Regions from separate parts of the Variovorax trehalosi genome, predicted to be linked through region 2. Evidence: riboswitches for the same ligand, from Rfam matches in the RefSeq annotation. Region 2 holds a riboswitch; the other holds the start of a gene.
What was found. Region 2 has a riboswitch for glycine ahead of gcvT (glycine cleavage system aminomethyltransferase GcvT). Riboswitches for the same ligand answer to the same signal wherever they lie in the genome.

Region 1 (14,232 bases), on a different contig from region 2:
TGCTGCTCGCCCGGCCCTTGGCATCGAAGGCCACCACGCCGTAGCGCTCGGGGTCGTGCACGTGGTAGGCGAACACCGTCGCACCCGAGGTCTTGGCATCCGCATCGGCCAGGAGGTGGGCGAAGTCATGGCCATAGAAGATGTTGTCCCCCAGCACCAGCGCGCTCGGGTCATTCCCCACGAACTTGTCCCCGATGATGAACGCCTGCGCCAGACCATCCGGGCTCGGCTGCACCGCGTACTGCAGGTTCATGCCCCACTGGCTGCCGTCGCCCAGCAGTTGCTGGAAGCGCGGCGTGTCCTGCGGCGTGCTGATGATCAGGATGTCGCGCATGCCGCCGAGCATCAGGGTGCTCAGCGGGTAATAGATCATCGGCTTGTCGTACACCGGCAGCAGCTGCTTGCTGAGCGCCAGCGTCGCGGGATGCAGACGGGTGCCCGAGCCACCGGCGAGGATGATGCCTTTGCGTTGCGTCGTCTTGGTCATGGGGTGTTCGTGTCTCTCTTGCTCTGCGGATATCAAAAGGTTTCGCGCAACATGCGGGCGACACCGGACTGCCACTCGGGCAGCACGAGGCCGAAGGTCGATTGCAGCTTGGTCGTGTCCAGACGCGAGTTGTGCGGCCGCGTGGCCGGCGTCGGGAATGCAGTGGTCGGCACAGGCTCGACCGCTTCGGGGCCGGCCTTGAGTTCCACGCCCGCCGCCTTCGCCTGCTCGATCACGAAGCGCGCATAGCCATGCCATGTGGTCACGCCACCGGCCACTGCGTGATAGAGCCCGGCTTTGGACGGGTTCTGCAGCGTCGCGCGAATCGCATGCGCGGTGATGTCCGCCAGCAGCTCGGCGCCGGTGGGCGCGCCGAACTGGTCGTCGATGACCGTGAGCTTGTCGCGCTCCTTGGCGATGCGCAGCATCGTTTTCGCGAAGTTGCCGCCGCGTGCCGCATAGACCCAGCTGGTGCGAAAGATCAGGTGCTTTGCGCAGTGCTGAGCCACCAGCTGCTCGCCTTCGAGCTTGGTGCTGCCATAGACGCTGAGCGGCCCGGTCGCGTCGTCTTCCTTCCAGGGCTTGCTGCCACTGCCGTCGAAGACGTAGTCGGTCGAGTAGTGAACCATCAGCGCGCCGATCTGCTGCGCGGCCTCGGCCACCACGCCGGGCGAGGTGGCGTTGAGCTTGCGCGCGAACTCGGGCTCGCTCTCGGCCTTGTCGACCGCGGTGTGCGCCGCGGCATTGACGATGACGTCGGGGCGCACCTTCAGCACCGTCTCGGCCAGTTGCTCGGGGCGGCTGAAGTCGGCGTTGAAGTCGGTGCTGTCGAAATCGAGCGCCACCAGTTCGCCCAGAGGCGCGAGGCTGCGCTGCAGCTCCCAGCCGACCTGTCCGCCCTTGCCCAGCAGCAGCAGCTTCATGCAGAGGCCTTCGCCGGTGCGGCGTCGTATTGCTTCTCGACCCACTCGCGGTACGCGCCGCTTTGCACGTTGCGCACCCACTCGCCGTTCGCGAGATACCACTCGACCGTCTTGCGGATGCCGCTGTCGAAGGTCTCGGCGGGCTTCCAGCCGAGTTCGCGCTCGAGCTTGCGCGCGTCGATGGCGTAGCGGCGGTCGTGGCCGGGGCGGTCGGTCACGTAGGTGATCTGTTCCTTGTACGGCTTGCCGCCGGCCTTGGGGCTCAGCTCGTCGAGCAGCGCGCAGACGGTGTTGACGATCTCGATGTTGGGCTTCTCGTTCCAGCCGCCCACGTTGTAGGTCTCGCCGAGCTTGCCGGCTTCGAGCACGCGGCGGATGGCGCTGCAGTGGTCCTTCACGTAGAGCCAGTCGCGCACCTGCATGCCGTCGCCGTACACGGGCAGCGGCTTGCCGGCCAGGGCGTTGACGATCATCAGGGGAATGAGCTTCTCGGGGAAATGGAACGGCCCGTAGTTGTTCGAGCAGTTGGTGGTGACCACCGGCAGGCCGTAGGTGTGGTGCCAGGCGCGCACGAGGTGGTCGCTGGCGGCCTTGCTGGCCGAGTAGGGGCTGTTGGGCTCGTACTTGTTCTCTTCGGTGAAGGCCGGGTCGGTCTTGGAAAGCGAGCCGTAGACCTCGTCGGTCGACACGTGCAGGAAGCGGAAGGCCGCCTTCTGGTCGGCGGGCAGCGCATTCCAGAAACCGCGTACGGATTCGAGCAGGCGGAAGGTGCCCAGCACATTGGTCTGCACGAAGTCTTCGGGGCCGTGGATCGAGCGGTCGACGTGCGATTCGGCCGCGAAGTTGACCACGGCACGCGGCTTGTGCTCGGCCAGCAGGCGGTCGAGCAGCGCGCTGTCGCCGATGTCGCCCTGCACGAAGATGTGCTTCGGGTTGTCCTTGAGGGACGCGAGCGTCTCGAGGTTGCCCGCGTAGGTCAGCTTGTCGAGATTCACGACCGGTTCATCGCTCTGTGCGAGCCAGTCGAGTACGAAATTGGCGCCAATGAAGCCTGCGCCGCCGGTTACCAGGATCATGAGGTCCCCTGTTGTTGTCGAACGATCGCCGTCCGGCGAATGAACGGATGATTATCCCATCGGCCCAAGGGGCCGAACCCCGGGGTTGGCGCATCGCCGGTACCCACCTACAATCGCCCCCACTGCAGGAGAGCGGGCCACCCCGGTGGCCCTACCGAAGGCGCAAACTCCCATAAACGCTCAGGTCGGCCCGAACAGGGGGTCAGTACTGCATCACATCAAACGCCGTCTGGAGAGCCATCGCACCCGCAGGGATCGCGATGCACCGAAGGAGCAAACCCGTTGCAAAAGTGCAACAGGTGAATCTCTCAGGTACCGAGGACAGGGGGAGCGGCAACTTGGACGGCGGGCGTCCGGTTGCTTGCTATTGAATCAATAGCACACCACGCCCGCCATTCAAGCGCTGCACCTCAAAGGTACTTGCAATGCGCGTGATCGTTCTTGGCGCCGGCCTGCTCGGCGTGACCTCGGCTTACTACCTCCAGCAACTCGGCCACGAAGTGACCGTGATCGACCGGCAGGCCACCCCGGCCGCCGAAACCAGCTTCGCCAACGGCGGGCAGATCTCGGTGAGCCACGCCGAACCGTGGGCCAATCCCAGCGCACCGCTCAAGGTTCTGCAGTGGCTGGGCAAGGAAGACGCGCCGCTGCTCTTTCGCATCCGCGCCGACATGCGCCAGTGGCTCTGGGGCCTGCAGTTTCTGCGCGAATGCACGCCGGCGCGCACGAGGCACAACATCGAACAGATCGTGCGCCTGGGCACCTACAGCCGCGACATGCTGCAGCAGTTACGCCGCGACACGGGCCTCAGCTACGACCAGCGCACCCAGGGCATCCTGCATTTCTATACGACGCAGAAGGAGTTCGACGGCGCCCTCGCGCCCGCCGAGCAGATGCGCGCCCTCGGTTGCGAACGGCTGGTGATCTCGGCTGACGAGGCGGTGAAGATCGAGCCCGCCCTCGCCCACATCCGCCCCCAGCTGGCCGGCGCCACCTACACGGCTGAAGACGAATCGGGAGACGCCAACCGCTTCGCGCGCGAACTGGTCGGCCTCGCGGCCGCGGCCGGCGTGAAGTTCCTCATGAGCCACACGGTGACCGCGCTGCGCGAAGCCGGCGGCAGCATCGACCACGTCGAGGCGACCGACAACGAAGGCCGCTTCCAGCGCATCCGCGGCGACGCCTTCGTGCTGGCGATGGGTTCGCTCAGCCCGCTGTATGCGGCGCCGCTGGGCATCCGCCTGCCGATCTATCCGGCCAAGGGCTACTCGGTGACGCTGCCCGTCAAGGACGCCTCGAAGGCGCACCAGGTCTCGCTGACCGACGACGAGTTCAAGCTCGTGTTCTCGCGCTACACGTCCGAATCGGGCGATCGCCTCCGCATCGCCGGCACGGCCGAGCTCAACGGCTACGACCGCGACCTGAACCGCGTGCGCTGCGAAGCCATCGTGCGGCGCGTGGAGGAACTGTTCCCCGGCGCCGGCGACACCGAGCAGGCCCAGTTCTGGACGGGCCTGCGCCCCGCGACGCCGAGCAACGTGCCGATGATCGGCAAGACGAAGCTGCCGAACCTGTACCTGAACACCGGCCACGGCACGCTCGGCTGGACGCACGCCTGCGGCTCGGGCAAGTCGATCGCGCGGATCGTGAGCGGGCTTGTGCCGGAGGTGGATTTCGCGTTCACGGGCATGCTGGCGCCGCAGCCGCGCGTGCTGCAAGCAGCCTGATCGCGACCCGTCAATCCTTGCTGGTGAACACCGTCAAAACGCCGGTGTAGCCATACAGGTGATGCCGGGCGATTTCGCCCGCGGCGAAGAAGCCGACCAGCGGCACATCGCCCAGCGCGTGGCGCACGATCTGCAGCTCGGCGCCGGGCGCGCCGAAGTGCGGACCACCGCGCCCTGAACAGCTCACATACACCGCGCCCGCGATGCGGCGCGCGGGGTGAGGCGCCGCCTCCGCTTCGCCGGCGGCCACGGCACGGGCGGTGGCCAGCGTCTGTTCTTCGGGCTCCAGCTCTTCGCGAATCTCCGCGCAGATGCGCATCAGGTCCGCCCGCGCGGCCTGCGCATTGCGGCGGCAGAAAGTCAGCCGCATCCCAGCCTCGGCCGTGTCGGCGATCGCGATGCCGCGGCGCGTCGGGTCCAGGCCGATGATGTGGCGCACCAGCACGTCGGCGCCCAGGTCGCCGGTGCGGCGCACGCCGTCGCTGCCCGCGTCGGCCAGGCCCACCAGCGTGTTGCGCACCGCGTCGATGGCCTCCTGCGGGCGGTCGAGCGAGACCTGCAGGTCGGCCAGCAGCACGTCGAGCGCGGGCTCGCCGTCGAGCTTGAGCAGGAGGTTGCCGTCGGCCTCGGTGATCTCGCGCTCGCGCACGCCCGAGCGCAGCGGCTGGCAGCCCTGGGTGACGCGCGACACCAGCCGCACGCCCTCGCCGAACACCACGCCCGACAGGCCGCCCGAGAACACGCCCCCGGCCGCGCCATGGCCGCGGATGTTGCCGTTGCCGCCCACCGCGAATTGCAGCGCGCCGCCGCGACCTGAGGAGAGCCCACCGAAGAGATAGCCGGTGTCGACGCGGCCGGCCATCTCGCCGATCAGCTCGGTGAGGTCGGGCGTCGCGGGGTCGGCGTGGACGAGCGCGGTGTGCGCTTCGAACCCGCTCATCTCCGAATTGCTCAGCGGCGCCACGCCCGAAAACACGCGGTACTGGTCGCTCGGCAGCGCGCAGAGCATGAGGCTCATGCCCGGCTCGTCGAAATATTCGGCGTTGTTGGCCGAAACGCCGATGCCGACCGTTCCCGACCAGTCGGTCACCTCGGGCAGCTCGGCGCTCAGGTGATCGAGGATCTCCTGCGCCTCGGCCGCGTAGTGGTCGGTGATGTAGAGCAGCCCGAGCGTTGGCGACGACGCGTAGTCGGGCAGGGCCATCTGCGCGCGCAACTGGGCCAGCACGAGGCCGGCCGCCATGCGCCATTGCGGATGGGTGGCATGGCCGGTGGGAAACAACTTCATGATGCGTGCCAACCCGTTCTCTTCAAAAGTGGAATGTGTAGGACGTCAGCGGCGGCCGGTGGTTCGCTTGCGGGCGGCAGTCGACGTCTTTTTCTTCGCTGCGGGCATTGCCGCCTTCTTTGCCGCAGTTTTGGCTGCGGGCTTCCTGGCGGCAGCCGTCGGCTTGCCCATCACCTTGCCGACCGCATCGGCCAGCGGCTGGGCCATGGCAGGCACCTTGAGCTGCGCCGCGTCCTGCAGCGCCGTGCTCGCGATCTGCTGGAACTGCTCAGTCAGCGAGCCCCACCATTGCATCGGATCGACCACGCCTTCGGCTGCAGCCGACTTGCCCGAGGCGGACTTGCCGCGCGGCTTTTTCCCGGGCGCGGGTGCTTCTTCTTCCTCGATCTCGGCTTCGTCTTCTTCCTCGACCGGCTCGGGCTCCGGAGCGGGTGCGGCGGCCGCAAAGGGCGACGGCGCGGGCGCAGCAGTAGCGGCCGCAGCCTGCTTGGTGAACACGCTCGCCAGGTCTTCCATCCGCACGTTCATGCCGCGCAGGGTCGAGAGCGTCATCTTCTGCACCTCGAGCGCCTGGATCGTGGCCTTGAGCGCATGGCCGTTCTGCTCGAGCCAGTACTGCACGGTCTTGAGTTCCTGGATGCGCTTGTCGACCTCCTCCACGCTCAGCGTGGGCGCTACCCAGCTCGCCAGGCTCGGGATGCCCGGCACCGACGATGCGGCGCCGGTGCCCGCTGCGGCGCCTCCGGCCAGGTTCTTCAGGAAGTCGAATCCAGGGACGAACTGGCTGAAGTTGAAGGGTTGGCTGGCGTTGGTCATGCGGGAGGTCTCCTGGCTGGGTTTTCTTGTGCTGGCAGCTTACTCCAAGCCCCCGGCGTCCGGCCTCAAAGCTCGCTTCTGACCTTGCTGAAAACTTTCCAGAAAGCGGCGTCCTGCGAAGTCGCGAAATTGATCCGCATCATCGTGCTAGGCGGCCGGCGCGCATGGAACAGCGAGCCCGGCGCCAGCAGGTAGCCCTGATCGAGCATGCGCTGGGTCAGCGCGTCGGTATCCACACCCGTGTCGACCCAGCCGAAGAGCCCCGCCGGCTCCGAGGCGAAGGTGCAGCCGTGCGACATCGCGAGCTTCACCGCCCGCCCGCGCGCGCCGTCGAGCCGGATGCGTATGCGGTCCGCATGCCGGCGCAGCTGGCCCTGGTCGATGCACCACGACAACGCCCGCTCGAACAGCGTGGGCGAGGTCAGCGTGGCCAGGAGCTTGGTCTCCAGCAGCCGCTCCTTCAGCGCGGGCGACGCGGCCAGGAAGCCGATGCGCCAGTTGGGCGCGATGATCTTGGCGAAGCCGCTCACGTAGACGGTGCGTTGCAGCCCGTCGAGCGCGCTCAGCCGCGTGGCGTGCTCGGGCGCGAGGTGGCTGTAGGTGTCGTCCTCGACGATGTGGAAGTCGTGCTCGTTCGCCAGCTTGAGCACCCGGTGCGCGCTCCCGGGCGTGAGGCTGTAGCCGGTCGGGTTGTGCAGCACGCTCACGCTCACGAAGAGCTTGGGCTTGTGCAGCGCGCAGTACTGCGCCATCACCTCCAGGTCGGGCCCGTCGGCGCGCCGCGGCACCGGCAGGATGCGCATGCCCAGCGCCTCCAACCGCGCGAATTCGAGCGCCCAGCCCGGCTCCTCGACCATCACCGGATCGCCCGGGCGCAGCAGCGTGCGGCTCACGATGTCCAGCGCATGGGTCGCGCCGATGGTGGTGATGATCTGGTCGGGTGCGGCCGGCACGTTGATGCCCACGAGCTTCTGCGAGAGGCTGCGGCGCAGGCTCATGTCGCCGGAGGGCTCGCCGTACTGGAGCGACAGTTCCTGCAGCACCGCTGTACTGGTCATGCGCCGCACGGCCGTGGGGATGAAGGTGGACGACATCCAGTCCGGCGGGAACACGCCCATGCCGGGCTGCGGCTTGTCGCTCGGGCGGTGGAACATGCTGCGGATCAGCGAACTCGCGTCGGCCGGTACACGCGAGGCCATCATCTGCACGGCCATCGCCGCCGGCATGTCGTTCACGCCGACGGCGTCGGAGGCCTTGGCCGTACGACCGTCCTGGGTCTGTGCTGAGTCGCGCACGTAGAAGCCGCGCTGACGGCGGGCTTCGACGAGCCCCTGCGCCAGCAGTTGGTCATACGCGGCGACCACCGTGTACGGGCTCACGCCCTGCTGCCGCGCACATTCGCGCACCGAGGGCAGCCGGGCACCGGGCGGCAGCAACCGGGTGCGGATGCGCTCGGCCAAGCGGTCGGCCAGCTGGCCGGTCAACGACTGGGTGGAGGTGCGAGTCAGCATGCGGTGTCGAAAGGCTGTGTCGATGGTTTCACCAATACAGATGCCTTGTTTGTCCGGCCATCTGTATTGGAACTGTAATGGTCACAAGTTTAGAGTCTGTGTCATGAACTGGCAAGAATTCACCGCCCTGCTGGTGCTGGCCACGGCGATGAGTTTTTCGCCCGGACCCAACACCACGCTTTCCACCGCCCTGGCGGCCAATGGCGGCCTGCCGCGCGCGATGCGCTTCGTGGTCGCGGTGCCGATCGGCTGGACGCTGCTGCTGGCGATCTGCGCGGCCGGCCTCGGCGCACTGGTGGTGGCGGTGCCGCCGCTGCGCCTGGCGATCAAGGCGCTGGGCATCGGCTACCTGCTGTGGCTGGCCTACAAGCTGAGTGGCAGCGGCACGCTGGGCAAGGCCGACAGCGCCAAGCTCACCGTCGGCTTCGGGCAGGGCGTGATGCTGCAGTTCGTCAACATCAAGGCCTGGCTTCTCGCGCTCACGCTGGTAGCCGGGTGGATCGCCGGCCAGCCCGATGCGCTCTCGCGCTTCGCCATCGTCGCGCCGGTGATGCTGTTCTATGCCTTCACCAGCAACTTCGCCTATGCGCTGGTCGGCGCGCTGCTGCGCGACTGGCTCGCCAAGGGCAAGCGCCTCCTGTGGTTCAACCGCGCAATGGGCTTGGTGCTGGTGCTCACGGCGTGGTGGATGGTGAGCGTATGAGGAAGAAGCTCAATATCAAGGACGAAACACTGGGCATGTGGCTCGGCGTGATCGGCGTCGCCATGTTCGCCATCACGCTGCCGATGACGCGGCTGGCCACCGGCTCGCAAGACGCGCCGCAGCTCTCGCCATGGTTCGTGACGCTCGGGCGCGCGGCGCTGGCGGGTGTGCTGTCGGCCATCTTCCTGCTCGTCACGCGCTCGCCGCGGCCGGCCGCGCACCAGTGGAGGCCGCTGGGCATCGCGGTGCTGGGCAACTGCATCGGTTTTCCGCTGCTGCTGGCTTATGCGCTGCGGGTGGTCACGGCCAGCCATGCGGCGGTGGTGACGGCGCTGCTGCCGCTGGTCACCGCGGCGGTCGCCGCCTGGGTGCTGCACCAGCGCGCGCGGCTGGGCTTCTGGCTCTGCGCCATCGCGGGCAGCCTGCTGGTGGTGGTGTTCTCGGTACTGCGCGCAAGCCAGAGCGGGCACGGCTTCGGCTTCGAATGGGCCGACCTGCTGCTGGTGGGCGCGGTCATCGCAGCCTCGTTCGGCTACATCTACGGCGCGCAGGTCACGCCGTCGCTGGGCGCCGAGCGGGTGATCTGCTGGGTCTGCGTGATGGCGCTGCCGTTCACACTGCCGGCCACGCTGGCGCTGTGGCCGACGCAGCCGATCGCCACGGCGTCGTGGCTGGGCTTCGTCTACGTGGGCATGTTCTCGATGTGGATCGGCTTCTTCGCCTGGTACCGCGGCCTGGCCCTCGGCGGCGCGCTGCGCGTGAGCCAGACGCAGCTGCTGCAGCCCTTTCTCTCGATCCTCGCGTCGATCCCGATCCTGGGCGAACCGCTCGATGTGGTGACGCTGGGCTTCGCGATCGCGGTGGTCGCCACCGTGGTCATCGGCAAGCGGCTCTCGCAACCGCCGGTCGCGCCGGCGGCAGCGCTGCCCGCCGCAGTCCGCACCGGAGGACGCTGATGTTCAGTCACATCACCGTCGGCTGCACCGACCTGCCGCGCGCCGCCGCCTTCTACGACGCGCTGCTCGCGCCGTTGGGCCTCGTTCGCCGCGCCGTCGTGCCCGATGGCGGGCCCGAGTCGGCCTGCTGGGTCTCGCCCGGGCAGACACTGCCGCGCTTCTACGTGTACATCCCGCTGGACGGTGAACCCGCCAGTGTCGGCAACGGCAGCATGGTCGCGTTCAACGCGCCCTCGGCCGATGCCGTTCATGCCGCCCACGAGGCGGCGCTGCGCCGGGGCGGCCGCGACGAAGGCGCGCCCGGCCCCCGCCCACGCTATGGCCAGGGCTATTACGGCGCCTACCTGCGCGACCCGGACGGCAACAAAATCCATGTTGTGTACCGTGGCGACATTCCACAGAACCTCACCTCACCCGCCTGAAAGAAGAAACACCATGAACTGGAAACTCGCCGCCCGCGCCGCCAAGATGAACCCGTCAGTGCTGCGTGAAATCCTCAAGGTCACCGAACGCCCCGGCATCATCAGCCTGGCCGGTGGCCTGCCCTCGCCCAAGACCTTCCCGATCCAGGCTTTTGCCGATGCCTGCGCCGAAGTGCTGCACAACGACGGCCAGGCCGCGCTGCAGTACGCCGCGAGCGAGGGCTATGCGCCGCTGCGCCAGGCCGTGGCCGACATGCTGCCGTGGAACGTCGACCCCGCGCAGGTGCTCATCACCACCGGCTCGCAGCAGGGCCTCGATCTCGTGGCCAAGGTGCTGATCGATCCGGGCAGCAAGGTGCTGGTGGAAACGCCCACGTACCTCGGCGCGCTGCAGGCCTTCGGCCCGATGGAGCCGAACCCGATGAGCGTGGCGAGCGATGAAGACGGCGTGATCGTCGACGACCTCGTCGCCAAGGCAAAGGACGCACGCTTCGTCTACCTGCTGCCCAACTTCCAGAACCCCACCGGCCGCACCATGACCGAGGAGCGCCGCGCCGCCGTCTCGGCCGCTGCCGCCGAGGCGGGCCTGCCGATCATCGAAGACAACCCTTACGGCGAACTCTGGTTCGACGAAGCCCCGCCGCTGCCGCTGACCGCGCGCAACCCCGAAGGCTGCATCTACCTGGGTTCGTTCTCGAAGGTGCTGGCGCCCGGCTTGCGCCTGGGCTTCCTGGTCGCGCCCAAGGCGATCTATCCGAAGCTGCTGCAGGCCAAGCAGGCGGTGGACCTGCACACGCCGATCTTCACGCAGCGCATGGTGTCGGCGGTGATGAAGGACGGTTTTCTCGACCGCCACGTGCCGACGATCCGCGCCCTCTACAAGCGCCAGCGCGACGCGATGATCGCCGCGCTCACCCGCGAGATGACCGGCCTGGACGTGAAGTTCAACGCACCCAAGGGCGGCATGTTCCTGTGGGCGCGCCTGCCCGAGGGCATCGACACCGTGAAGCTGCTGCCCAAGGCGGTCGAGCGCAACGTGGCCTTCGTGCCCGGCGCGCCGTTCTATGCGGGGCTGGGCGATCCGCGCACGCTGCGCCTGTCGTTCGTGACGGCCAGCGTGGAGGAGATCGATACGGCCATCGCCGCACTCGCCGTCACGCTGCGCGAAGAGCTGGAACTGCTGGGCGAGCACAAGCTCGCGCCCGCACCGGTGTGAGGGGGCGGGAACGATGATCGGCATCGCCACGCTCTCGCTCTTCCTGCTCGCCGTGCTGGCGCTGTTCCTCTCGCCCGGACCGAACATGGCCTTCGTGCTTTCGCACGGCGTGGCACACGGTCCGCGCGGCGGGTTCGCGGCGGCGATCGGCATCTCGGCCGCCGACCTGGTGCACACGCTGTTCGCTGCGACCGGCGTCACCGCGCTGGTGGCTGCCTGGCCACCGTCGTTCGACGTGCTGCGCTATGCGGGTGCGCTGTACCTGGTGTGGCTCGCGGTGCAGGCGCTGCGAAGCGGTGGCCTTCGCATGGATGCGCAGGCCCAGCCCGCCGGCTTCGGGCGCATCGTGCGCATGGCGCTCCTGAACAACCTCGTCAATCCGAAGGCGCTGCTGTTCTTCATGGTGTTCCTGCCGCAGTTCGTCGACCCGACGCATGGGAGCGTGCCGCTGCAGCTGGTGCAGCTGGGCGTCGTGCTGTCGGTGGCCGCACTCGCTTTCAACACGCTGCTGGGCGCCTGCAGCGGACAGGTCGGGCGCTGGCTGCAACGCCGCCCCGGCGCCGAGAAATTCCAACGCACATTGCTCGCCCTCGTGATGATCGGCCTGGCCATCCGCCTGCTGATGCTCGACCGACCCGCCGCCGCCGTGGCCGCACTTCCCGCACAAGGACACTGAACACCATGCTCAACATCTGGGGCCGCATCAGCTCGATCAACGTCCGCAAGGTGGTGTGGTGCGCGCAGGAACTCGGGCTCGACTTCCAGCGCACCGAGGCCGGCGGCAAGTTCGGCGTGGTGCAGACGCCCGAATACCTCGCGCTCAATCCGAATGCGATGGTGCCCACCATCGACGACGGCGAAGGCGCCGAGCGCGTGACGCTCTGGGAGTCGAACGTGATCGTGCGCTACCTGTGCGCGAAGCATTCGCACGGCACCTTCTATCCGAGCGAACTGCCCGCGCGCTTCGACGCCGAGCGCTGGATGGACTGGCAGCAGACCACGCTCAACCGCGCGAGCCGCGACGCCTTCATCCAGTGGGTGCGCACGGCACCCTCGGAGCGGCAGCCGGCGCTCATCGAGGCCTCGGTGCGAGAGAGCGAAGCGCTGTTCGCGATGCTCGACGCGCACCTCGCCCAGCGCGCCTACATGGGCGGCGACCGCTTCACGATGGCGGACATCCCCATCGGCTGCGAAGCGCACCGCTGGTTCGGGCTGCCCGCCGCTGAGTACCACCGGCCCAGTTGGCCGAATGTCGAGCGCTGGTACGCCGATCTCCTCTCCCGCCCGGGCACGCGCGGCGTGCTCGATCTATCCCTCGAATGAATCCGATGAAATCCCGCCCCTTCAAGCAAGTCGACGTCTTCACCGCCACGGCCTACCGCGGCAATCCGCTCGCCGTGGTCATCGACGGCGCGGAGCTGGACGACGCCGCGATGCAGCGCTTCGCGCAGTGGACCAACCTGTCCGAGACCACCTTCCTCCTGCCGCCGACCGAGCCGACGGCCGACTACCGCGTGCGCATCTTCACGCCCGGCGGCGAGCTGCCCTTTGCAGGCCACCCGACCATCGGCACCTGCCACGCGTGGCTCGAGGCCGGCGGCAAGCCCAAGGTGGCCGGCCGCGTGGTGCAGCAATGCGGCGCGGGCCTGGTGCCGCTGCGCCGCGACGGCGACCGGCTGGCCTTTGCCGCGCCACCGCTCAAGCGCAGCGCGCCGAGCCCCGCGCTGCTGGCCAAGGTGGCCGGTGCGCTCGGGCTGAAGGCGCAGCAGATCGTCGCGGCGCAGGTGCTGGACAACGGCCCGGTCTGGTTCGGCCTGCTGGTCGAAGATGCCGACGCGGTGCTGGCGCTGCAGCCCGACCACCGCATGCTCAAGGAACTGGGTGTGAAGGCCGGCGTGGCAGGCGTGCCCGCAGCCGTCGACATCTCGCCGCTGATCGGCCGCTCGAACCGCGAGGCGCGCGCCTTCGGCAACCGCAAGGCCGCCGAGTACGACGACGGCGCGAAGATCGATCTCGAAGTGCGCGCTTTCGCCGAGCCGATCGGCGTGCAGGAAGACCCGGTCACCGGCAGCCTGAACGCGAGCCTGGCCGAATGGCTGATCGCCGACGGCCACATGCCAGAGCGCTACCTCGCGGCACAAGGCCAGTGCCTCGGCCGCGCGGGCCGCGTGTACATCGAGCGCGACGGCGACGGAAAAATCTGGGTCGGTGGCGATGCCGTGACCTGCATCGACGGCAACGTCACGCTCTGAACGAAAGCTTCGCCATGCACGCCGAACTCGACCACCTGGTGATCGCCGCCGCTTCGCTGGCCGAAGGCGTGGCGTGGTGCGAGGCCACGCTCGGCGTCACGCCCGGGCCAGGCGGCGCGCATCCGCTGATGGGCACGCACAACCGGCTGCTGAATGTGGTGAGCGATGCGTTCCCGCGGGCCTATGCGGAAATCATCGCGATCGAGCCCGGCAAGGAGCCGTCGCGGCCCGACACGCGCCGCTGGTTCGATCTGGACGATGCGGCGCTGCAGGCGGGCCTCGCACAGCACGGTCCGCGACTCATCCACTTCGTGGCGCGCGTGCCCGACGCCACCGCCGCCATCCGCGCACTGGCCCACGAAGAGCATGCGCACATCGACCGCGGCCAGCTGCTCGAAGCCTCGCGCGACACGCCGGCCGGACGGCTCGAATGGCAGATCACGGTGCGCGACGACGGCCAGCGGCTCTTCTATGGCGCGCTGCCGACGTTGATCCAGTGGGGGCCGGTGCATCCGGTCGATGCCATGCCCACCTCGGGTCTCGCGCTGCGCTCGCTGCATGTCGTGCATCCGCGTGCGCCTGCGCTTGCCGCCGCGCTCTCGGCCATCGGCATGGGCGCGCTGAAGGTAGACGCCGGCCCGCCGAACCTCGTCGCGGTGCTCGACACGCCGCGCGGCCCCGTCACGCTCGAATCCAAAGGACTTTGACATGCTGACCCTCACCGAAATCGCATGGTTCGCCCTCGCCTCGTTGCTGCTGGCGCTCACGCCGGGGCCGAACATGATCTATTGCGTCTCGCGCACGCTGATCCAGGGCCGCCGCGCGGGAATGATTTCGCTGGGCGGCGTGCTGATG
Region 2 (14,232 bases):
AGTAGGCGTCGGTGTTGAAGCCGTCTTTCTCGCCCGGGGCGAAGAAGCGGTAGACGAGGATCGGCTCGACCGACCCGTCCGCATCGATATCTGCGAGCTCCAAGAGCTTCGACCTGAAGTTGATGCCGGCATCGTCCTTGCCCGCGAAGTCGCGAATCGACCATTGCCGCGCGAGGCTGCCGTCGCCTTCTACCTTGAAGAGCGTGGCCTGGATGACCGAGGACAGCATCTCGCCTGTGAACGGCACGTCCTGCTTTTCGGCGAGCAGCAACGCGTAGCTGCCGGAGGTGTCGGTGTAGCAGTAGCGCTTGAACACCGGGAGTTCGACGCCGGCTTTCTTCACCGCGTCGGCACTCAGGAAGGGCGCGTTGGCGGGGCATGCATTTTTTTCGGCCTTCGTCGTCTGGGCATGGCTTGCGGTGGCGAGCAACGCGAACGCGGCAAGCGACAGTACCTTGCGTTTCATCGTGCGCTTACTCGCTCACCAGCGTACGCAGCCACACCGGCAACGCCAACGCCTTCTGCTTCGGAAAATCCACCCAGATCGTCGTCGCCCCGCCCGCCGCGCAGATCACGTCGGGCGCTTCCTCGCGCGCCATCGTGCCCCAGCTCTCGAAGGTGGTGCGGCCCGGGTCGCTCACGTACATCTTCAGCAGCACGTTGCCCGGATATTCGATCTGCCGGTAGAAATTGCAGAAGGCATTGACGATCACCATGCCCTCGCCGCCCGGCTCCGGCTCGAAGCCGATCGAACGCATCCAGTCGATGCGTGCGGTTTCGAGGTAACGGAAGTAGGTGCCGTTGTTCAGGTGGCCCATGGCGTCCATGTCGCCCCAGCGGATGGGGATCGACATTTCATACACGAGCTTCTTCTTTTCGGGGATTTCGATTCTCATCGGTGCGCCTTGATGGATGCGAGGATGCCCAGCACGAACAGCAGCGCCGCCACCCATTCGGTGGCCTGCGGCCAGCGGCCGTCCCAGACGAAGGAATAGAGCAAGGCGAACAGCGTCTCGCTCACGATCAGTTGGCCGCACAGGCTGGCCGAGAGGCGCTGGCTGGCGATGTTCCAGAGGATGGTCGCAAGCCACGACGAACCGAAGCCGCCCGCCAATGCGATCCAGACAAAGAGCATGCCGTCGGGCTGCGACTGCAGCGTGGCCATGTCACTGCCCGCCACCACCCACAGCAGCAGAGCGCCGAGGCCGGTGGCGATGCCGAGCCAGTTGGCCCAGTCCGTCGCGTTGAGTTCGGTGTGGCGCTGCAGCCATTTCGCGTTGAGCAGGCCGTAGATCGTCCAGCTCACCATCGCGCCGAGTGCCAGCGCAATGCCCCAGCCGTAGCGCACCCCACCTTCGCGATGCTGCGTCGCCCACGCGCTCCAGATCATCAGCGCGATGCCCGCGCCCGTGAGCAACAACCCCGGCAGCAGCGCGCGCATGCGCAGCCCCGCGGGCCGGCCGAGCAGCATCATCCAGACGGGAATCGTGCCGATGATGAGGCTGGGCACCTCGGTACCGGCCGCCACGATGCCGAAGGCCAGCAGCAGGTAGTAGCCGCTGAAGCCCAGCACACTGAGCCCGAGCGCCGCGAGCGCCTGCCGTCCATTCGGCCAGCGCACGGCCGCCGGCCGCGCGAACACTGCCAACGCCGACACGGCACCAAACACCGCGAAGCGCGCGGCCGTGATGTCGACCATGCCGAAGTGGCCGACCATGCGCGGCGCCACGAACACCAAGCCCCAGAGCGCGCCCGCGCCCAGGCCGGCGGCGATGCCGATCCACGCGCGTGGAGTCAGAGCGCGAATCCGTCGTCGGCAGCGATCACCGCGCCATTTACAAAATGGCTCTGGCCGCTGGCCAGCAGCACGATCAGGCCGTCGAGGTCTTCGGCCTTGCCCACGCGCTTGCGCGGCAGGATGCTGACCAGCTTGGCGCCAGCCTCGGTGGTCCAGAGTTCTTCGTTGAGCTCGGTGGCGATGTAGCCCGGGCACAGCGCATTCACGTTGATGCCGAAGCGGCCCCACTCGAGCGTCATGGCCTTGGTCATCTGCACCACCGCGGCCTTGCTCATGCCGTAGGCACCGATGTTCGGCACCGCCTTGAGCGCGGCCACCGAGGCGATGTTGATGATGCGACCGCCGATGTAGGTGCCCGGTGCCGAGCCGTCGGCGCGCGCCAGCATGCGCTTGCCCACTTCCTGTGCGACGAAGAAAGCGCCCTTGAGGTTCGTGTCGAAGATGAAGTCGTAGTCGTCGGGCGTCACGTCCTGCAGCTTGTTGCGGATATTGACGCCGGAGTTGTTGACCAGGATGTCGATCGGGCCGACCTCGGTCTCGGCGCGTGCCACGGCGGCCTTGATGCTGCCGTGGTCGGTCACGTCGAGTTCGACCACGTGGGCGTCGCCGCCCTCGCCTTCGATGCGGGCGCGCAGCTCCTTGAGTTTTTCGACCCGGCGGCTGGCCAGGACCACCGCGGCGCCGGCGCGCGCCAACGTTTTCGCGAATTGGGCGCCGAGTCCGCTGGAGGCGCCGGTGACGAAGGCCACGCGGCCCGAAAGATCGATGCTGTAAGCCATGAAAACGGGTCCTGGTGAGTCGCGGAGGTGACGGGTTGCGCTCCCCCTAAAATGTTTCGCGCCCTCGTAGCGTCCGAGCCTCAAAACATTATCGACCAGACCCACATGACCCACGACGAAATCCTTGCCCAGTTCGGCCCTCGCGAAGCCATGGAATACGACGTGGTCGTGGTCGGTGGCGGCCCGGCCGGCCTCTCGACCGCGATCCGCCTGAAGCAGCTGGCGGCCCAGCACGAGAAGGAAATCTCGGTCGTGGTGCTCGAAAAGGGCTCCGAGCCCGGCGCGCACATCCTCTCGGGCGCCATCATGGACCCGCGTGCGCTCAACGAGCTGCTGCCCGACTGGAAGGAACTGGGCGCCCCGCTGAACCAGCCCGTCACCGACGACGCGATGGTGTTCCTCGGCGAGAAGTCGGGCCTGCGTACCCCCAACGCCTTCCTCCCCGCATGCTTCCAGAACCACGGCAACTACATCATCAGCCTGGGCGCCTTCACCAAGTGGCTGGCGCAGCAGGCCGAAAACCTGGGCGTGGAAATCTTCCCCGGCTTCCCGGCCGCCGAGGTGCTCTACAACGAGAACGGCTCGGTGCGCGGCGTGGCCACCGGCAACATGGGCGTCGGCAAGGACGGCGAGCCGACCGAGAACTTCCAGCTCGGCATGGAGCTGCTGGGCAAGTACACGGTGTTTGCCGAAGGCGCGCGCGGCCACCTGGGCCGCCAGCTCATCGCCAAATACAAGCTCGACGAAGGCAAGGACCCGCAGACCTACGGCCTGGGCGTGAAGGAAGTGTGGGAAATCGACCCCAAGCGCCACCAGCCCGGCTTTGTGCTCCATACGGCCGGCTGGCCGATGAAGAGCGACACCTACGGCGGCGCCTTCCTCTATCACATGGAGGACAACAAGGTCACGATGGGCTTCATCACCGGCCTGGACTACAGCAACCCGTACCTGAGCCCGTTCGAGGAAATGCAGCGCTGGAAGCTGCACCCCAATGTGCGCTGGTACCTCGAAGGCGACGAGGCCAAGGGCATCAAGCCGGCCAAGCGCATCGGCTACGGTGCACGCGCCATCACGGCCGGCGGCCTGCAGTCGCTGCCCAAGACGGTATTCCCGGGCGGCGCGCTGGTCGGCTGCGAGGCCGGGTACCTGAACGTGAGCCGCATCAAGGGCAGCCACGCCGCCATCAAGACCGGCATGCTGGCCGCCGAAGCCGCCTTCGACGCAGTGCAGGCCGGCCGCCAGCACGACGAGCTCACGGCCTACCCGGCCGCGTTCGAGAAGAGCTGGCTGCACGCCGAGCTGAAGAAGGCGCGCAACTTCAAGGCCTGGTTCAAGAAGGGCCTCGTCGTCGCGACCCTCATGAACGGCATCGAGCAGTGGCTGCTCAAGGGCAACATCCCCTGGACCCTGCGCCGCACCAAACCCGACCACCAGTACCTGAAGCCCGCGGCCGAGTGCAAGCCCATCGTGTACCCCAAGCCCGACGGCAAGCTCACCTTCGACCGCCTCTCCAGCGTTTTCATCAGCAACACGAACCATGAAGAGCAGCAACCGGCCCACCTGACGCTCAAGGATGCGACGGTGCCGGTCAACATCAACCTCGAGAAGTTCGCCGGCCCCGAGAGCCGCTACTGCCCGGCCGGCGTGTACGAATTCGTGGGTACGGAAGACGGCAAGCAGCGCCTGCAGATCAACGCGCAGAACTGCGTGCACTGCAAGACCTGCGACATCAAGGACCCGACGCAGAACATCGTGTGGGTGACGCCTGAAGGCGGTGGCGGGCCGAACTACGTGGGCATGTAAGGCGCCCCCGCGCTGTTTCTGGAAGCCCTCTTCGGAGGGCTTTTTCATTTTTTTTCGCGAAGATGCGTCCGTTCGGAAACCCGCGGCGTAAATGGAAGCAGGACGGCGATGAAACATCGCCGTCCGCCAATCCATTCAACGACCATTCGAGAGGATCTTTCGCCATGAACACCATGCTCACCCGCATTGCCATCGCAGCCACCTTCGCCCTGGCCGCCGGCCACGCCCTCGCCGCGGACATGACGCCAGCACCCGCCCCCGCCGCCAAGGCCGCGCCGGCCAGCAACCTCGCCGCCGCCCGCGCGCTGATCGCCGACAGCAAGTGGGCCGCCGCCGTCAGCGAGCTCGAGCGCGTCAACGACACCGGCAACGCCGACTGGAACAACCTCATGGGCTATACGATGCGCAAATCGGGCGCGGGCAAGTGGGTGGCTTCGGAGAAGTACTACGACGCAGCCTTGAAGATCAACCCGAAGCACCTCGGCGCGCTCGAATACTCGGGCGAGCTGTACATCTCGATGGGCGACCTGCCCAAGGCCGAGCAACGCCTGGCCGCGCTGGGCCAAGCCTGCAACATGAGCTGCGGCGAATACAAGGACCTGAAGGCCTCGGTCGAAAGCTTCAAGGCGAGCGGCGGCAAGAAGAGCTGAAGCCCTGCGGCCGCGGCCGCAGGGCTGTCACGGAGTGCAATACTCGCGCGCATGAATGGACATCCTCCGGACAGCCTGCAGACGTTGATCGCCGCAGCGGCGCGCGGGGACCACGCGGCCTTCGCCCAGATCTACGAACGCACGCACCTGCACCTGTTCGGTGTCGCGGTTCGTATGTTGGGCAATGAACAGGCAGCCGAAGACGTGCTGCAAGAGGCCTTCGTGAACATCTGGAAGAACGCGGCCAGCTACCGCGCCAGCGTCGACGGCCAGGAGATCCAGCCGATCACCTGGCTGATCGCGATCGTGCGCAACAAGGCGCTCGATGCGCTGCGTTCGCGCACCCGGCGCAGTGCGCACGAGCAGCCGCAGCAGCACTTCGATGCCGAAGACGACATCGAGGTGCCGCATGGCACCGACACCGCGCCCGGCGCGCTGCAGCTCTTCGAGCAGGCCATGCAGGCGCTGCGCATCGAAGGCTGCATGGCGGCGCTGGACGGCAGCTTTCGCCAGAGCCTCGCGCTCGCCTACTACCAGGGCCTGTCGCACACCGAGGTGGCCGCGCAGATGAATGCGCCGCTGGGCTCGGTGAAGGCGTGGATACGCCGCGGCCTCGACAAGCTGCGCGCCTGCCTGAGCGCGCAAGGAGTCACGCCATGAGATACACCGACACCAAGCTGCTCGATGCGCTCGCATCGGCCTATGTGCTCGGCACGCTCGAAGGTGGTGCGCGGCGGCGCTTCGAACGCCTGCAGCGCGACCGCGTCGACGTGCGCGCGCTTGTGGTGCAGTGGGAGCAGCGGTTGGGCAAGCTGGCCCTGTCGGTGCCGGCGCGCCGGCCCTCGGCCGATCTGTGGCGCGTGATCGAGGCGCGCACACGGCCGGCTGCAGAACACAAGGCATCCACTTCGCGCTGGCCGGCATGGCTTCGTCCCGCGGGCTTCGGGCTTGGCGGCATCGCGGCCGGGGTGATCGCCGCGAGCGCGCTGATCCTTTCTGCACCCGGCCTCTTCATCACGAGCGACCAGCTCGCGATGCGCTCGGGCGAACGGCTGCCGCAAAGCTATGTGGGCGTGCTGACCGATGCGCAGGGCCAGGGCCGGCTGCTCGTGAGTTCGCTGCGGCATGGCAAGACGCTCACGCTCAAGGTGCTGGGTGCCGCCCCCCTCTCACCTGCGTTGGCCAGCGATGAGCGACTGGTCTTGTGGGCTTTACCCGCCGACGGGGCGCCTTTCGCCATGGGAACGGTTCCGGCCAGCGGAACCCAGGTGTCGGCCCTGCCCGACACCTCCGAGAAACTGCTGTCGAAGGTGTCGCGTCTCGTCGTCACGCGCGAGCGCACGGCGACGCCTGCAACCCCGAGTGCCGACGTGGTGTTGAGCGGAAGCTGCGCCAAGCTCTGGTGAGGCCGATGAGGGCGTTTTCACGGGTGGCGTCCGTGAAACTCCCGACACGGCAAAGCCCCCGGTTGCGGCATAGTCGAATGCGCCTGACGCATTCCTGACCCCGACCCTATTCCCCCCGGAGACACCATGAAACTCGGCCACATCGCCGCCGCCTGCCTTTCGCTCGCCCTGGGCACATCCGCCCTCGCCCAACAACCGACGGTGCTGAAGATCGGCTACGCGACCTCCAAGGAGTCGCACTACGGCGTGGGTTCCACGGTGTTCTGCGACGAGGTCGAGAAAGGCACGCAAGGCCGCTTCAAGTGCCAGCACTTCGCCAACTCGGCCCTGGGCGGCGAGCGCGAGCAGATCGAGGCGATCCAGCTGGGCACGCAGGACCTGGTGAACACCTCGACCGGCCCGGTGGGCAACTTCGTGCCCGAAGTCAAGATCGTCGACATCCCCTTCCTCTTTCGCGACTACGACCACGCACGCAAGGTGATGGACGGCCCCATCGGCCAGGACATCCTCACCAAGTTCCCGAGCAAGGGCATCATCGCGCTGGCCTGGACGGAGAACGGCTTTCGCCACATGACGAACAGCAAGCGCGACATCGTCAAGCCCAGCGATGCGGCGGGCCTGAAGATGCGCACCATGGAGAACAAGGTGCACATGGACGGCTACCGCACCTTCGGCATCCTGCCGACGCCGATGGCCTTCCCCGAACTCTTCGGCGCACTGCAGCAGGGCACGGTCGACGGGCAGGAGAACCCGATTCCGGTGATCCTGGCGTCCAAGTTCTCGCAGGTGCAGAAGCACCTGTCGCTCACGGGACACGTGTATTCGCCCGCGCTGCTGCTGCTCTCGCCGAAGGTGTGGAACAAGCTCTCGGATGCCGACAAGAAGGTCTTCGTCGATGCCGCCAAGAAGGCTGCCGTGGCCCAGCGCAAGAAGGTCAACGACGACGAGAACAACGGCATCGCCCAGCTCGAGAAGGACGGCATGAAGGTCACCAAGACCGTCGACGGTGCCGCCTTCCGCGAAGCGCTGAAGCCGGCTTATGCGGGCTACGCCAAGGAGTTCGGCGCCGACAACATCAAGAAGATCACGGACGTCCAGTAAGCCTGCGCGCCCGCTTCCTGTGACGACCGCGCCCGGCCCGCTTCAGTGCGCCGGGCGCTTCGCTTTTTCCAAGACCCCGAGACCGAGATCGAGAACAACAACGTGCAAGCCTTCGAGCGCTACTTCCTTGCCGCCAACCGCTGGGCGCTGATTCTTCTGCTGGCCGCCATGTCGGTCATCATCTTCACCAACGTCGTCATGCGCTACACCACGAGCAACTCGCTTGAGTGGGCCGAAGAGGTCTCGCGCCACATGATGATCTGGCTCACCTTCCTGGGCGCCGGTCCGGTGCTGCGCTACGGCGGCCACATCGCGGTCGAGAACCTGCAGGACGCATTGCCGCGCGCGGGCGCCATCGCGGTGCGCGCCTTCGTCGCCGCACTGCTGTTCGCCTTCTTCGGCTTCATGGTCTGGTACGGGTGGCTCTACATGCAGCGCACGATGTTCCAGCTCACGGCCGTCACGCAGATTCCGTTCGCCTACATCTACAGCGCGATGCTGTTCGGCGGCGTGCTGCTGATCGTGCACTGGCTGCTGGTGGTGCGAGGCTACGTGATGAACCGCGAGTTCGCCTCCGACGCCCACTTCGACGCCAACGCCTCGGCGTCGCTGTAAGGAGAACGACCATGGATGCCAGCATCGTTCTCATCGTCTCGGCCTGCATTTTCCTGGCCATCGGCGTGCCCGTGGCCTTTGCGCTCGGGCTCTCCACCGTCACCACGCTCATCCTTGCGGAGAACTATCCGCTGATGGTGTTGCTGAAGGAAACCTTCACCGGCATCGACAGCTTTCCGTTGATGGCCGTGCCGTTCTTCATCCTCGCGGCCGAGCTCATGAGCGGCGGCTCGCTCACCGAGGTGCTGCTGCGCTTCGCGGGCCAGTTCGTCGGCCACCGGCGCGGGGGCCTGGGCTACACCAACGTGGTGTCGCTCACCTTCTTCTCGGGCATCTCGGGCTCGGCGCTGGCCGATGCGGCGGGGCCGGGGTCGATGCTCATCAAGATGATGGACAAGGCCGGCTACGACCGCTCGTACGCGGCGGCGCTCACGGCTTCCACCGCGATCGTGGGGCCGATCATTCCGCCCTCGATCATCATGATCATCTATGCGCTGCAGGACGAGAGCGTGTCGGTGGGCACGCTGTTCGCGGCCGGCATCCTGCCGGGCATCCTGATCGCGGTGGCGATGTGCGTGGTGAACTTCTACGTCTCGAAAAAGCGCAACTACAAGGGCGACGGTCAGACGCCGCCGCTGCGCGAGATTCTCATCACGACCTGGAAGGCGATTCCCGCCATCCTCTTGCCGGTGGTCATCCTGGGCGGCATGCGCGCCGGCTGGTTCACGCCGACCGAAGCCTCGGTGGTGGCGGTGTTCTATGCGCTGGTGTGCGGCAAGTTCGTCTACCGCACGCTCGAGTGGAAGATGCTGCCCGACATCCTCTCGCGCTCGGCCCTGCTCTCGGCCTCGGTGCTGATCATCATCGGCCTGTCGGCCTCGTTCGCGTGGGTGCTGACCATCGAGGGCATTCCGCAGCAGATGGCCGAGTGGCTCATCAGCATGAACCTCTCGCCGTGGATGTTCCTGATCATCGTCAACGTGTTCCTGCTCTTGTTCGGCATCTTCATCGAGCCGCTGCCGGGCGTGATGGTGCTGGCGCCGATCCTCGCGCCGGTGGCGATCAAGCTGGGCGTGGACCCGGTGCACTTCGCGATGATCGTGATCTTCAACCTCACGCTCGGCATGATCACGCCGCCGGTGGGTGGGCTCTTGTTCGTGACTTGCAACGTGTCGAAGGTGCCGATGTCGGCGCTGGTGAAGGAGCTGGTGCCGTTCCTGTGGGCGCACGGCGCAGTGCTGATGATCCTGACCTTCGTGCCTGCGCTGAGCACCTGGCTGCCGCGGGCGCTGGGGTTCAAGTAGCGGGGCCGGTGTTTGTGCAACGGTTCGCTGCCAGAATCGGCGCCACGCCAACAAACCAACATCCGAGGGAACCGCACCATGAACCGACTCGCCACCTGCCTGCTCGCCGCAGGACTGCTGTCCACGGCCGCGCTGGCTGCCACGCCCGCCACCCCGGCCGCAAAACCACCGGCACCTGCCGCATCGGCGGCTGCTGCGGCAACCCCGGCACCAGCGGCCGCCCCCGCGCAGGCGCCCAGCGCGGGCATCGCCGAAGTCGAAACCGCCGTGCGCGCCTGGGCCGACGCTTGGTCGGCTCGCGACGTGGATCGCTACCTCGCGGCCTACGCCCCCGACTTCACGCCGGCCAAGAAGCAGGACAAGAAGCACTGGGAAGCCGAGCGCCGCACCCGCATTTCGAACAAGTCGAAGATCAGCGTGACGGTCGACGACCTCGTCATCAGCGTCAACGGCCAGACCGCCAGTGCGCGCTTCAAGCAGGTCTACGTCGCAGACAAGCTCAAGAGCACCGACCGCAAGACGCTGGAACTGCAGCGCGTGGGCGACAAGTGGCTGATCCGCAAGGAAAGCACCGGCGCCTGAGGATTCGAGCGTCCGCCGGGCCGGCGGCGGTGATTTCCCCTGTAAGGCAAACAGGTTCATGAAGATGTCACCGCTTGCAACGATGCTGCAGCCTTCGATCTCCGAAAGCTGTGGCCGCCATGTTTCCCACCAAGACCGACAAGGCACGCGACGAACTCCAGGGAGGGCAGCGCACGCTCAGCCAGCGTGAACGCGCCCTGCTGCTGATGGCCGACGGCCGACGCTCGCTGACCGATTTCAGCCCGCTGTTCGCGAACCGCATCGAGGCGGAGCAGGCGATCCTGGCGCTGGTGAGCAAGGGGTATCTGCAGGACGCGCGGCCGGCCGCGCCTGTCGCGGCGCCCGCCGCGGCCCCATCGGCGCAGCCGCCCACGGCGAGCGCCCCGCCCGAGCCGGTGCCCGCGGCCAACCCGATCCAGCTCACGACCACGGCCGACAACTTCGACGGCAAGCGCTCGCTGGCCACCACGCGGATGTTCCTGTTCGACATCTGCGAGCGCATGTTCGTGCGGCGCGACCCGAAGTTCGCCCTGCAGATGCGCGACGCCCTGCGCGAAGCCCGCGACCGCGAGGCGATGCTGACCATTGCTGCGCTGATGCTCAGCGAAATCGAGAAGACGGCCGGCGCCGAGCGGGCCGAATCGCTGCGCGAGCGCATCGAGCGGCTGCTGCCGCCGGCGGAAGTGGTGCATTGACGCTGCATCTGCGCTTCCACTTCTGACGATCTGGCATCTCCCGGACACCGTGAAGATTCGGTCAGATTTTTCTGGATTTGATTTCTACTTTCTCGGGCGGACCATCGTCCACCATGACCCATTCCAGACGGTCGTTGAATATCTCGCGATATCGGTCATTGTTCGAGACATTGGCCTCGTTCATTTGATCCGGCATATCCCGGGCGCAAATTCCACTCCTGTTTGGCGTGCTGAACTCAACCCGGCAATGAGCAATCAGCAAAACCTCTATCGCACGAACTTCCGTGGTCTTGTTGTGGCGGGCAGCAATATGCAGCAAGGTATCTCCACATATGTCCACGGCTTTTGCATTTCCATTCAGATCATGTTTGAAAAAATGATGAACTGCGTCGACGTCGCCGGCAATGATCGCCGGCGTGATGGCTGCAAAACTTGGCATTGAATGCCATCAGCCGTTATTAACGTGGTCGCCACCTGCCGCGAGCTTTTCGTAGGCCTTGCTCTTGTCCGGCGCGCCTTCGAGCGCGGCGATGAGCCACGGTGGTTGCCGGCCTTTTGTTCCGCCTGTCCAGGTCGCGCTGGAATTGGGATCCTTGTAGACGGTGCCCTTCACATAGGCCTTGGCTTCCGATACACGACTGCCATTGGGTGAACGCGTACGTTTTGCTTCCGATTTGTCGTAGGGGTCGAGCGCGGATTTGCCCTCCGCAATGCTGAAGCCGGCTGCTTCGAGTTTCTTCGCATAGGCATCGGCCAGCACCTTCAATTCTTCTCCGCGCTTGGCCTGCAATGCCAGTTCCAGTTGGGCCCGTTCATCGTCCATTTCCTGGATGCGCTTCTGGATATCCGCGAAGCTCATATTTCTGGCATCTGTCATTCTTTGCGTTCCTTTGGGGATGTGTTGATGTGCCCAATATGCTAGTGCCAAAAGAAGAGGCTCACCAGACGGATTTGTCCAAGCCTTGGTGCGGTTTTGCCGCACCGCACTGATGACACCGAAATCCCGCGCAAACGTCTTGAGCTCCGACGTCGGGCGATTCGTCCACTACACTCGGCAGGGTCAGGAGAGAGCCCCGCGCGACGGGGCCGCCGAAGGCGCAGGGGATCCCCGAACGCTCAGGCAAAAGGACTGACAAGGCGCCGGTTCACACCGGCGTTTCCTTGCTGGAGAGAGGCCGTTGCATGCTTGCATTGCACCGGCCCACCGAAGGAGCAAACCCCGATCGTGGGGCGAATCTCTCAGGTAAAGCGGACAGCAGGGGTGGCCCGTGGCGTTGCAGCCATGGATTTCGACTGCCCCTTTGGAGTGCCTCCGGTGACTTCTCCCGCTTCCGACGCCCAACTTCTCAAGACACCGCTGTACGACCTCCACGTGGAGCTCGGTGCCCGCATGGTGCCCTTCGCCGGCTATTCGATGCCCGTGCAGTACCCCTCCGGTTTGATGGCCGAGCACAAGCACACGCGCGATGCGGCCGGCCTTTTCGATATTTCCCACATGGGCCAGCTGCGCCTGGTCGGCCCCGACGCCGCCGCCGCCTTCGAAACCCTGATGCCCGTCGACGTGATCGACCTGCCCGCCGGCAAGCAGCGCTACGGCCTGCTGCTGAACGACGAGGGCGGCATCCTGGACGACCTGATGTTCTTCAACGAGGGCCACGGCTCGATCTTCGTGATCGTGAACGGCGCCTGCAAGGCGGCGGACATCGCGCACATCCAGCAGAAGATCGGCACGCGCTGCGAGGTGCAGCCCCTGCCCGACCACGCGCTGCTCGCGCTGCAGGGCCCGCAGGCCGCAGCCACGCTGGCGCGCCTTTCGCCCGGCATCGAGCGCTTCGTGTTCATGACGGGCGGTGCGGTGCAGATCGGCGGCATCCCGGCCTTCGTCACGCGCAGCGGCTACACGGGTGAGGACGGCTTCGAAATCTCCGTGGCCGGCAAGGATGCCGACGCCCTCGCCCGCCTGCTGCTGGCGCAGCCCGAGGTCAAGCCCATCGGCCTGGGCGCGCGCAACTCGCTGCGGCTGGAAGCGGGCCTCTGCCTCTACGGCAACGACATCGACACCACCACCACGCCCGTCGAAGCCTCGCTCAACTGGGCGATGCAGAAGGTGCGCCGTGCGGGCGGTGCGCGCGAAGGCGGTTTCCCGGGCGCGGCAAAGATCCTCGCCCAGCTCGCTGCCACCACCGCAGGCGCGGCCGGCCACACCGACCACGACACCCTCAAGCGCAAGCGCGTCGGCCTCGTCGCGCTGGAACGCATTCCGGTGCGCGACGGCACGGTGCTGCAATCCTTCGAAGGCCAGGACATCGGCATCGTCACCAGCGGCCTGCTCGGCCCGAGTGCCGACCGTTGCGTCGCGATGGGCTACGTGGCCACCGCGTTCTCCGAGCCCGGCACGCGCGTGCAGGCCATCGTGCGCGGCAAGCCGGTGCCGATGGAAGTCTCGACCATGCCCTTTGTGCCGACCCGCTACTACCGCGGCTAGGCTCTGCCACTTATTCAATTTTTTCCACGAGGAGTTTTCCCATGAGCATCAAGTACACCAAGGACCATGAGTGGGTCTCGGCCGAAGGCGGCGCTGCCACCGTCGGCATCACCGTGCACGCGCAGGACGCGCTGGGCGACGTCGTGTTCGTCGACCTGCCCGAAGTCGGCAAGACCTTCGCGCAGGGCGAAGTCGCCGGTGTCGTCGAATCGGTGAAGGCCGCGGCCGATGTGTTCATGCCCGTCTCGGGCGAGATCACCGAAGTGAACGAAGCGCTGCGCGCCGACCCGTCGCTCGCCAACAGCGACCCGCTGGCCAGCGGCTGGTTCTTCAAGGTCAAGCTGAGCGAGCCCGCGCAGTTCGACGCCTTGCTCGACGCCGCTTCTTACGACAAGTTCGCAGCCGAATCCTGATCCACCGCGTTCCCCCGCCTTTCCTTCTTCTCCTCAAGCCTTCACCGCCATGCCGATTCCCGCCCTTCCCTCTTTGCAAGAACTAGAGAACGCCGAAGAATTCCTCGCCCGCCACATCGGCATCGATGCGGCGGACGAGGCACGCATGCTGCCGGTGATCGGCTCGGAAACGCGGGCGGAGCTCATCGACGGCATCGTGCCCGCGGCCATCCGCCGTGCGAAGCCGATGCGCCTGCCCGCACCGGTGACCGAGGCCGAGGCGCTGGCCGAGCTGAAGGCGATGGCGTCGAAGAACAAGGTGTTTAAGAGCTTCATCGGCCAGGGCTACTACGGCACGCACACGCCGGGCGTGATCTTGCGCAACGTGCTGGAGAACCCCGCCTGGTACACCGCCTACACGCCCTACCAGGCCGAGATTTCGCAGGGCCGCATGGAGGCGCTCCTCAACTTCCAGACGATGGTGTGCGACCTCACGGGCATGGCCATCGCCAACGCGTCGATGCTGGACGAAGCCACGGCCGCGGCCGAGGCGATGACGCTCGCCAAGCGCAGCGTGAAAAGCAAGAGCAACGTGTTCCTGGTCTCGGGCGACTGCCATCCG

Region 1: it holds a riboswitch for glycine, as region 2 does, so the genes downstream of both, ACSFA7_RS18670 (D-amino acid dehydrogenase) here and gcvT (glycine cleavage system aminomethyltransferase GcvT) in region 2, are expected to answer to the same signal.

Annotation. Positions count from the first base shown of each region.
Region 1 covers NZ_JBPJZG010000004.1:673,982-688,213, reverse strand. The annotation lists gene rfbA (glucose-1-phosphate thymidylyltransferase RfbA) at 1-487, opposite strand, end outside; gene rfbD (dTDP-4-dehydrorhamnose reductase) at 520-1,410, opposite strand; gene rfbB (dTDP-glucose 4,6-dehydratase) at 1,407-2,486, opposite strand; glycine riboswitch at 2,602-2,694, shown strand; glycine riboswitch at 2,706-2,821, shown strand; gene ACSFA7_RS18670 (D-amino acid dehydrogenase) at 2,912-4,213, shown strand; gene ACSFA7_RS18665 (FIST signal transduction protein) at 4,224-5,501, opposite strand; gene ACSFA7_RS18660 (PhaM family polyhydroxyalkanoate granule multifunctional regulatory protein) at 5,547-6,317, opposite strand; gene ACSFA7_RS18655 (aminotransferase-like domain-containing protein) at 6,383-7,828, opposite strand; gene ACSFA7_RS18650 (LysE family translocator) at 7,932-8,531, shown strand; gene ACSFA7_RS18645 (DMT family transporter) at 8,528-9,487, shown strand; gene ACSFA7_RS18640 (VOC family protein) at 9,487-9,909, shown strand; gene ACSFA7_RS18635 (aminotransferase-like domain-containing protein) at 9,923-11,125, shown strand; gene ACSFA7_RS18630 (LysE family translocator) at 11,139-11,801, shown strand; gene ACSFA7_RS18625 (glutathione S-transferase family protein) at 11,807-12,448, shown strand; gene ACSFA7_RS18620 (PhzF family phenazine biosynthesis protein) at 12,454-13,377, shown strand; gene ACSFA7_RS18615 (VOC family protein) at 13,392-14,084, shown strand; gene ACSFA7_RS18610 (LysE family translocator) at 14,086-14,232, shown strand, end outside.
Region 2 covers NZ_JBPJZG010000001.1:595,117-609,348, reverse strand. The annotation lists gene ACSFA7_RS02875 (M949_RS01915 family surface polysaccharide biosynthesis protein) at 1-466, opposite strand, end outside; gene ACSFA7_RS02870 (acyl-CoA thioesterase) at 474-896, opposite strand; gene ACSFA7_RS02865 (DMT family transporter) at 893-1,717, opposite strand; gene ACSFA7_RS02860 (SDR family oxidoreductase) at 1,795-2,577, opposite strand; gene ACSFA7_RS02855 (electron transfer flavoprotein-ubiquinone oxidoreductase) at 2,683-4,380, shown strand; gene ACSFA7_RS02850 (tetratricopeptide repeat protein) at 4,545-5,030, shown strand; gene ACSFA7_RS02845 (RNA polymerase sigma factor) at 5,082-5,690, shown strand; gene ACSFA7_RS02840 (anti-sigma factor) at 5,687-6,436, shown strand; gene ACSFA7_RS02835 (TRAP transporter substrate-binding protein) at 6,563-7,537, shown strand; gene ACSFA7_RS02830 (TRAP transporter small permease) at 7,640-8,152, shown strand; gene ACSFA7_RS02825 (TRAP transporter large permease) at 8,164-9,456, shown strand; gene ACSFA7_RS02820 (YybH family protein) at 9,535-10,038, shown strand; gene ACSFA7_RS02815 (hypothetical protein) at 10,158-10,733, shown strand; gene ACSFA7_RS02810 (ankyrin repeat domain-containing protein) at 10,795-11,172, opposite strand; gene ACSFA7_RS02805 (hypothetical protein) at 11,182-11,610, opposite strand; glycine riboswitch at 11,793-11,867, shown strand; glycine riboswitch at 11,888-11,999, shown strand; gene gcvT (glycine cleavage system aminomethyltransferase GcvT) at 12,049-13,218, shown strand; gene gcvH (glycine cleavage system protein GcvH) at 13,260-13,631, shown strand; gene gcvP (aminomethyl-transferring glycine dehydrogenase) at 13,681-14,232, shown strand, end outside.